2 regions of the Curtobacterium sp. MCLR17_036 genome follow, and region 1 is predicted to be linked to the other one. Evidence: predicted binding sites of a transcription regulator. Region 1 holds the regulator's gene; the other holds the start of a gene.
The links. Region 1 encodes HrcA, which represses chaperone genes, less so after heat shock. Its sites were predicted from a motif close to TTNGCACTCGNNNNNNNCGAGTGCNAA; they were not measured.

Region 2: groL (chaperonin GroEL) is a predicted target of HrcA. The motif match lies at 1,282-1,308, and genes of this name have one in related genera.

The regions. Positions count from the first base shown of each region.
Region 1 covers NZ_CP126269.1:1,584,326-1,588,063, forward strand. The annotation lists gene DEI99_RS07450 (HAD family hydrolase) at 1-120, opposite strand, end outside; gene hemW (radical SAM family heme chaperone HemW) at 149-1,366, shown strand; gene DEI99_RS07460 (DUF4870 domain-containing protein) at 1,371-1,760, opposite strand; gene hrcA (heat-inducible transcriptional repressor HrcA) at 1,867-2,883, shown strand; gene dnaJ (molecular chaperone DnaJ) at 3,013-3,738, shown strand, end outside.
Region 2 covers NZ_CP126269.1:3,161,184-3,164,921, reverse strand. The annotation lists gene DEI99_RS14850 (DUF3263 domain-containing protein) at 1-88, shown strand, start outside; gene DEI99_RS14845 (LytR C-terminal domain-containing protein) at 85-696, shown strand; gene DEI99_RS14840 (cold-shock protein) at 866-1,069, shown strand; gene groL (chaperonin GroEL) at 1,350-2,972, shown strand; gene DEI99_RS14830 (putative endonuclease domain-containing protein) at 3,298-3,738, shown strand, end outside.

The DNA.
Region 1 (3,738 bases):
GTCGCGGCCGACCGCACGCTCGAGCGCCAGGTGGTACAGGTTGCCCGGCGACGAGGCGTTCATCACGAGGGTGCCGTCGATGTCCCACAGCACCGTGGTGGGGACGGGGTGGTGCTCCATCCCTCCATCATGGCGGAGAATGGACGGCATGCCGAGTGCTCTGCCGATCGCCGATCCTGCGCCGTCGGACGGCCTGATCACACCCGGTGCCGACGCCGGGGACGTGCCCTTCGGCGTCTACGTGCACGTGCCGTTCTGCCGGGTCCGCTGCGGGTACTGCGACTTCAACACGTACACGGCGTCGGAGCTGCGCGGCGTGCGGCGTGACGACTACGCCGGGCACGCGGTGCGCGAGATCGAGTGGGCCGCGACCGTGCTCGACCGCTCCGGTGTGCCGCGTCGCCCGGTGTCGACCGTGTTCTTCGGTGGCGGCACCCCGACGATGCTGCCGGCGTCCGACCTGGCGATGATCCTCCGTGCGATCGACGACACCTGGGGCATCGTGCCCGGGGCCGAGGTCACCACCGAGGCGAACCCCGACTCCGTCGACGCCGCGTCGCTCGAGACGCTGCGGGCCGGCGGCTTCAACCGGATCAGCTACGGCATGCAGTCGGCGGTGCCGCACGTGCTCGCGACCCTCGACCGTACGCACGACCCGCTCCGGGTCCCCGTCGTCGTCGACCTCGCGAAGCAGCAGGGCCTCGACGTCTCACTGGACCTCATCTACTCGACCCCGGGGGAGTCGCTGCAGGACTGGCGCACGTCGCTCGACGCCGCGATCGCCTGCGAGCCGGACCACGTGTCGGCGTACTCGCTCATCGTCGAGGACGGCACCGCGATGGGCCGGATGGTGGCCCGTGGCGACCTGCCCGCGCCCGACGACGACCTCGCCGCCGACATGTACGAACTGGCCGACCAGGTGCTCGGCGACGCCGGCTACTCCTGGTACGAGGTCTCGAACTGGTCCCGCGGCGACGCGCACGCCAGTCGGCACAACCTGTCGTACTGGAAGGGCCACGACTGGTGGGGCGTCGGACCCGGCGCACACTCGGCCGTCGCCGGCACGCGCTGGTGGAACGTCAAGCACCCGGCCGCGTACGCGAACCGGGTGCTGTCGGGGGAGTCGCCGGCCGCCGGCCGCGAGACCATCGACGCCGAGACGCGGTACGTCGAGCGCCTGCTGCTCGCGGCGCGGGTCCGTGGGGAGCTCGCGACGAGCGAGATCCGCCAGGAGGCCCGTGGCCGGGTCGCCGGCCTCATCGCGCGCGGGCTGGTGGACGGGTCGGCCGCGGTGCGGGGACGCATCGACCTGACCCTGCAGGGTCGCCTGCTCGCGGACGCCGTGGTGCGCGAGCTGCTCGACTGAGCCGCTACTCCTTGATGAACTCGATTGCGAGCGGGTAGCGGTAGAACTGCCCCTGGTTCGCGGCGATCGCGGCGATGATGCTGAACACGATCGTCACGACGGCGACGATCGGCAGCAGCACCAGGCCGATGAGCACGATGACGAGGATGCTCGACACCAGGTACGCGATGCCCATCGTGATGTGGAAGTTCAGGGCGTTCCGGGTGTGCTCCCGCACGAACCGGCCGCGGTCCCGCAGCACCAGGTAGGCCACCAGCGGGACGATGAAGTTCGAGAAGATCGCGCCGACGTGGGTCAACGTGGCCCAGAGGCGCTGGTCCTCGGGGCGCATCGGTTCCGGGAGCCGGTAGCCGGGAGGGAACTCGGGGCCGCCGGGCTGCTGTCCGTAGGTCATGCCCGCAGCGTACCGACCGCCGCGGGGTCCCGGCCGGACGGTGGTCGGGCGTAGGATCAGCAGTCGACACGTCCGAGTGCCAGATCAGTCCGGAAGGAGCGCGCGCGTGGTCAGTGAACGCAGCCTCGAGGTCCTGAAGGCGATCGTGCGCGACTACGTGGCATCGCGCGAGCCCGTGGGGTCGAAGACGATCGTCGAGCGGCACGCCTTCGGCGTCAGCGCCGCCACGATCCGGAACGACATGGCCCTGCTCGAGGACGAACAGCTCATCGTCGCGCCGCACACCTCGTCGGGTCGTGTGCCGACGGACAAGGGGTACCGGGTGTTCGTCGACCACCTGGCGGCAGCGCGCCCGCTGACCAGCGCGCAGCGGCACGCGATCGAGACGTTCCTCGGGGCCCCGAACGACCTCGACGAGGTCCTCGGCCGCACGGTCCGGCTGCTCAGCCAGCTCACGAACCAGGTCGCACTCGTGCAGTACCCGTCGATGGTGCGGGCGCGGGTGCAGCACGTCGAGCTCGTGCGCCTCGGTGACACCCGCCTGATGGTGGTGCTCATCACCGACACCGCACGGGTCGAGCAGCGCGTCGTCGAGACCGACGTCGCCCTCGACGAATCGGCACTCACCGAACTCCGCACGGTGCTCAACGGCGCGACCGTGGGCCTGCTGCTGCAGGACGTCGCGACGGCGCTCCGCGCTGTGCCGCAGCAGATCCGTCCGGACGCCCAGACCCTCGCCGGGGTGGTCGTCGCGACCCTCATCGAGCAGGTGGCGGCCAACCGGCAGGACCGCCTGGTGATGGCCGGCGCGGCGAACCTGGCGAAGAGCGAGCAGGACTTCTCCGGCGGGCTCTTCCCCGTGCTCGAGGCGATCGAGGAACAGGTGACCCTGCTCCGGCTGTTCGGCGAGATGCAGATCGACGACGGCGTGGCCGCGCGCATCGGCGTCGAGAACGCCGAGTACGGGCTCGACGCGACGAGCATCGTCGCCGGGGGCTACCTGGCCGGCGGGGAGCTCGCGCGACTCGGCGTGCTCGGCCCGACCCGGATGGACTACGGCACGAACATGGCTGCCGTGCGCGCCGTCGCTCGGTACCTGTCCAAGCTCCTGGGCGAACATTGACGGACCGCCCCACCCGCCGGGGCGGGCCGACCCACGCGGGTCGACCCGGGCCTCCCGGCCGACCGACGACCACCCGGACCGCGGCGACCGCCGCTCCGGACCGACCGAACGAAACCGACTGAGGGATACGTGGCAGACCACTACGACGTCCTCGGCGTCCAGCAGGACGCCTCCGATGCCGACATCAAGAAGGCCTACCGCCGCCTGGCGCGTGAGCTGCACCCGGACGTGAACCCGTCACCCGACGCCGCCGAGCGCTTCAAGGACGTGACGCACGCGTACGACGTGCTGAGCGACCCGGAGCAGCGGCGCCGGTACGACGCGGGCCCGCAGGGCGACAGCCCCTTCGGCGGCGGCGCCGGCGGGTTCAGTGACATCTTCGACGCCTTCTTCGGCGGCGGCGGTGGGGGCGGCGGCCGCGGCGGCGGACCCCGCAGCCGGGCCGAGCGCGGGCAGGACGCCCTGCTCCGCCTCGACGTCGACCTCGACGAGGTCGTCTTCGGCACCCACAAGGACGTCGAGGTCGACACGGCCGTGCTGTGCGAGACCTGCCACGGGTCCTGCTGCGCGCCGGGCACCAGCCCCCGCACGTGCGACATCTGCGGCGGCTCCGGGCACATCCAGCGCCAGGTCCGCTCGCTCCTCGGCAACGTCGTCACGAGCGCGCCCTGCGGCACCTGCCGCGGCTACGGCACGGTCATCCCGAGCCCCTGCCCGACGTGCCAGGGACAGGGTCGCGTCCGCGCCCGCCGCACGGTCCCGGTGGACATCCCCGCCGGCGTCGACTCCGGTCTGCGCCTGCAGATGCCGGGCCAGGGCGAGGTCGGCCCGGCCGGCGGTCCCGCCGGTGACCTC
Region 2 (3,738 bases), 1.6 Mb from region 1:
GCTCCGTCACGCGCGCACCGGCGCCCGGGCCGCGCGGAGCTTCGTCGCACCAGGAGCCGCTCCAGAAGGACGTGAAGAGGAACGATGAGCACCAGATTCCCCCGAGACCGGTTCGACGACGTCGTGGACGGCCCCCGGGTCGGCGCGCACCGCGGCGTCCAGCGTCGCGGCCGCGGCTGGGTCGTGTTCGCCTGGGCCGCCCTGGCCACCGGCGTGCTCGTGGGGATCGGCGTGCTCGTGCTCGCGCTCGTCAACGACAGCTACTCGTTCCCCGGCTCGGACGCCCCGAGCACGAGCGCCTCGGCGACCGCGAAGCCGTCCGCCTCGTCGAAGCCGTCCGCGTCGGCGTCCTCCGGTTCCGGTTCGTCCGGCTCCGGGTCGTCCTCGAGTGGCGCGGCGGCCGCGACGCCGGCCCAGCAGGGCACCACGACCGTCGTCGTCCTCAACGGCACGACGACGAGCGGACTCGCCGCACGGGCGAGCACGGCGCTGACGGGTGCCGGGTGGCAGGTCGCCTCGACCGGCGACGCGGGCACCACCGGTTCGACCGCGACGATCGTCTACTACCAGCAGGCCGCACAGGCAGCGGTCGCGCAGGGCGTCGCGAAGCAGCTCGGGGTCACCGCCGTGCAGCAGTCGTCGGCCTTCCCGAACGCCGACGTGAGCGTCGTCCTCGGGGCCGACTACGCGGGCTGAGGCGCGCTTTCCGCTCGGTTGTGTGACGGGCGTGTTTCGAACTCGTTGATTTCTGCGGGAAACGAGGTGAAACAACGTCACACCTCTTGCCTGATCGGCTCGCGTCGGTCAGAGTCCCATCAGGCGGCGAACACGTCGTCCGCACTGCAGTACCAGGGAGCAAGAGATCATGGCCAACGGAACCGTGAAGTGGTTCAACGCTGAAAAGGGCTTCGGCTTCATCACCGTCGATGGAGGAGGTCAGGACGTGTTCGTGCACTACTCGGCCATCGACATGTCGGGCTACAAGGTCCTCGAGGAGGGCCAGGCGGTCGTCTTCGACGTCGGCACCGGGTCCAAGGGCCCGCAGGCCGAGTCGGTCCGACCGGCCTGAACCACCGGCAGCAGCACCACCGCGAACGCGTCGTCCCCTCGGGGGCGGCGCGTTCGTCGTGTGCGGCCCGTGGCCGGGACCGGCCGCTCGCGGGCCCGGGCCGGCGGCCCGCGCCGTTCCGGGGACCCGCTCCTGCCGCACGGTGTCCTGGGAACTCGACACAGGCCTGCCGATCGTGTTGCACTCGCACCCCGCGAGTGCCAGAATCGGCGTTGGCACTCGCTCACGCTGAGTGCCAGCACGACCCCCAAGACGACGTCCGGGAGGGACGAAAAACCACATGGCTAAGATCATTGCTTTCGACGAGGAGGCCCGCCGTGGCCTCGAGCGCGGCCTGAACCAGCTGGCCGACGCCGTGAAGGTGACGCTCGGCCCGCGCGGCCGCAACGTCGTCCTCGAGAAGAAGTGGGGCGCCCCCACGATCACGAACGACGGTGTCTCCATCGCCAAGGAGATCGAGCTCGACGACCCGTACGAGAAGATCGGCGCGGAACTCGTCAAGGAGGTCGCCAAGAAGACCGACGACGTCGCCGGTGACGGTACGACCACCGCGACCGTCCTCGCCCAGGCGCTCGTCCGCGAGGGCCTCCGCAACGTCGCCGCCGGTGCCGACCCCGTGTCGCTCAAGCGCGGCATCGAGAAGGCCGTCGCCGCCGTCTCCGACCAGCTCCTCGCCAACGCGAAGGACATCGAGACCAAGGACCAGATCGCCGCCACCGCGTCGATCTCGGCTGCCGACCCGACCATCGGTGCGCTCATCGCCGAGGCCATCGACAAGGTGGGCAAGGAAGGCGTCGTCACCGTCGAGGAGTCGAACACCTTCGGCACCGAGCTCGAGCTCACCGAGGGCATGCGCTTCGACAAGGGCTACCTGTCGCAGTACTTCGTCACCGACCCCGAGCGTCAGGAAGCCGTCTTCGAGGACGCCTACATCCTGATCGTCAACTCGAAGATCTCGAACATCAAGGACCTCCTGCCGGTCGTCGACAAGGTGATCCAGGCGGGCAAGCAGCTCCTGATCATCGCCGAGGACGTCGACGGCGAGGCCCTGGCCACGCTCGTCGTGAACAAGATCCGCGGCATCTTCAAGTCCGTCGCCGTCAAGGCCCCGGGCTTCGGCGACCGTCGCAAGGCCATGCTGCAGGACATCGCGATCCTCACCGGCGGCCAGGTCATCTCGGAAGAGGTCGGCCTCAAGCTCGAGAACGCCACGCTCGACCTGCTCGGCAAGGCACGCAAGGTCATCATCACCAAGGACGAGACGACCATCGTCGAGGGTTCCGGTGACGAGGAGCAGATCGCCGGCCGCGTCCGTCAGATCCGCTCCGAGATCGAGGCGACCGACTCCGACTACGACCGCGAGAAGCTCCAGGAGCGCCTCGCGAAGCTCGCCGGTGGCGTGGCCGTCATCAAGGCGGGTGCCGCGACCGAGGTCGAGCTCAAGGAGCGCAAGCACCGCATCGAGGACGCCGTCCGCAACGCGAAGGCAGCCGTCGAAGAGGGCATCGTCGCCGGTGGTGGCGTCGCCCTCATCCAGGCCGGTGCCGTCGCGCTCGAGTCCCTCGACCTCGAGGGTGACGAGGCGACCGGTGCGAACATCGTCCGCGTCGCCATCGACGCGCCGCTCAAGCAGATCGCGCTGAACGCCGGTCTCGAGCCGGGTGTCGTCGCCGCCAAGGTGCGCGAGCTCGAGTCGGGCTGGGGCCTCAACGCCGCGACCGGTGAGTACGTCGACCTCGTGGCCGCCGGCATCATCGACCCGGCCAAGGTCACGCGCTCGGCGCTGCAGAACGCCGCGTCGATCGCCGGTCTGTTCCTGACCACCGAGGCCGTCGTCGCCGACAAGCCGGAGAAGACCCCGGCCATGCCGGCCGGCGACCCCACGGGTGGCATGGACTTCTAGGCAGTCCCACCGGAAGGGCCCCGCACGCTGACGCGTGCGGGGCCCTTCCGCGTCTGCGGGCGGCGGGCCGGGCGGGGCGGAGGCCGACTGGCCCGACGCTCCGCTCAGTTCCGTCGAGTGGTCACGAATTGTCGGCAGACTTCGACTCTGCCGACGCCTGGCCCCCGGTCGCCAGGGCTCGTGCGGCGATTCGTGCCCACTCGGTATTCGCCCCTTCCGCGCGGCGCTGACAGCGATCCCCTCACAGGAGGAGCGGTTCGGCTCCTCGTCCACAGGCCGATCCGACAGACGGTCGCGATCCGAGCCCACGCTCGATGCTTGCGAGATGCCACGTCCTCGCCCGCTGCCGCCGGACCTCATCACCCGCTCGTTCTCCGTGTCCGAGGCGTTCGCGAAGGGAGTCCACCCGGAGCGTCTTCGTCGCCGCGACCTGGTGGCTCCGGTGCGCGGCGTCCGTGCTGCAGCGGACGACGCAGACTTCGTTGCCGCAGTGGCACTCGTCATGCGCCCGGACCAGTACTTCAGCCACACCACCGCTGCAGCGCTCTGGGGAGCACCGCTCCCTCCTTGCTTCCGCGACGACCCGATGGTCCACGTGACAACCGTCGGCGAGGACGGACGGATGCGGCGTCCGGGAGTGATCGCGCATCGTCGGTCCGGTGTCGAGGTCGTCGAGCACGCGGGGTACCGGGTGAGTTCACCCGCGGGGATGTGGTTCGAGTGCTCGGCATGTCTCGATGTGGGTGCCCTCGTGGCGGTCGGGGAC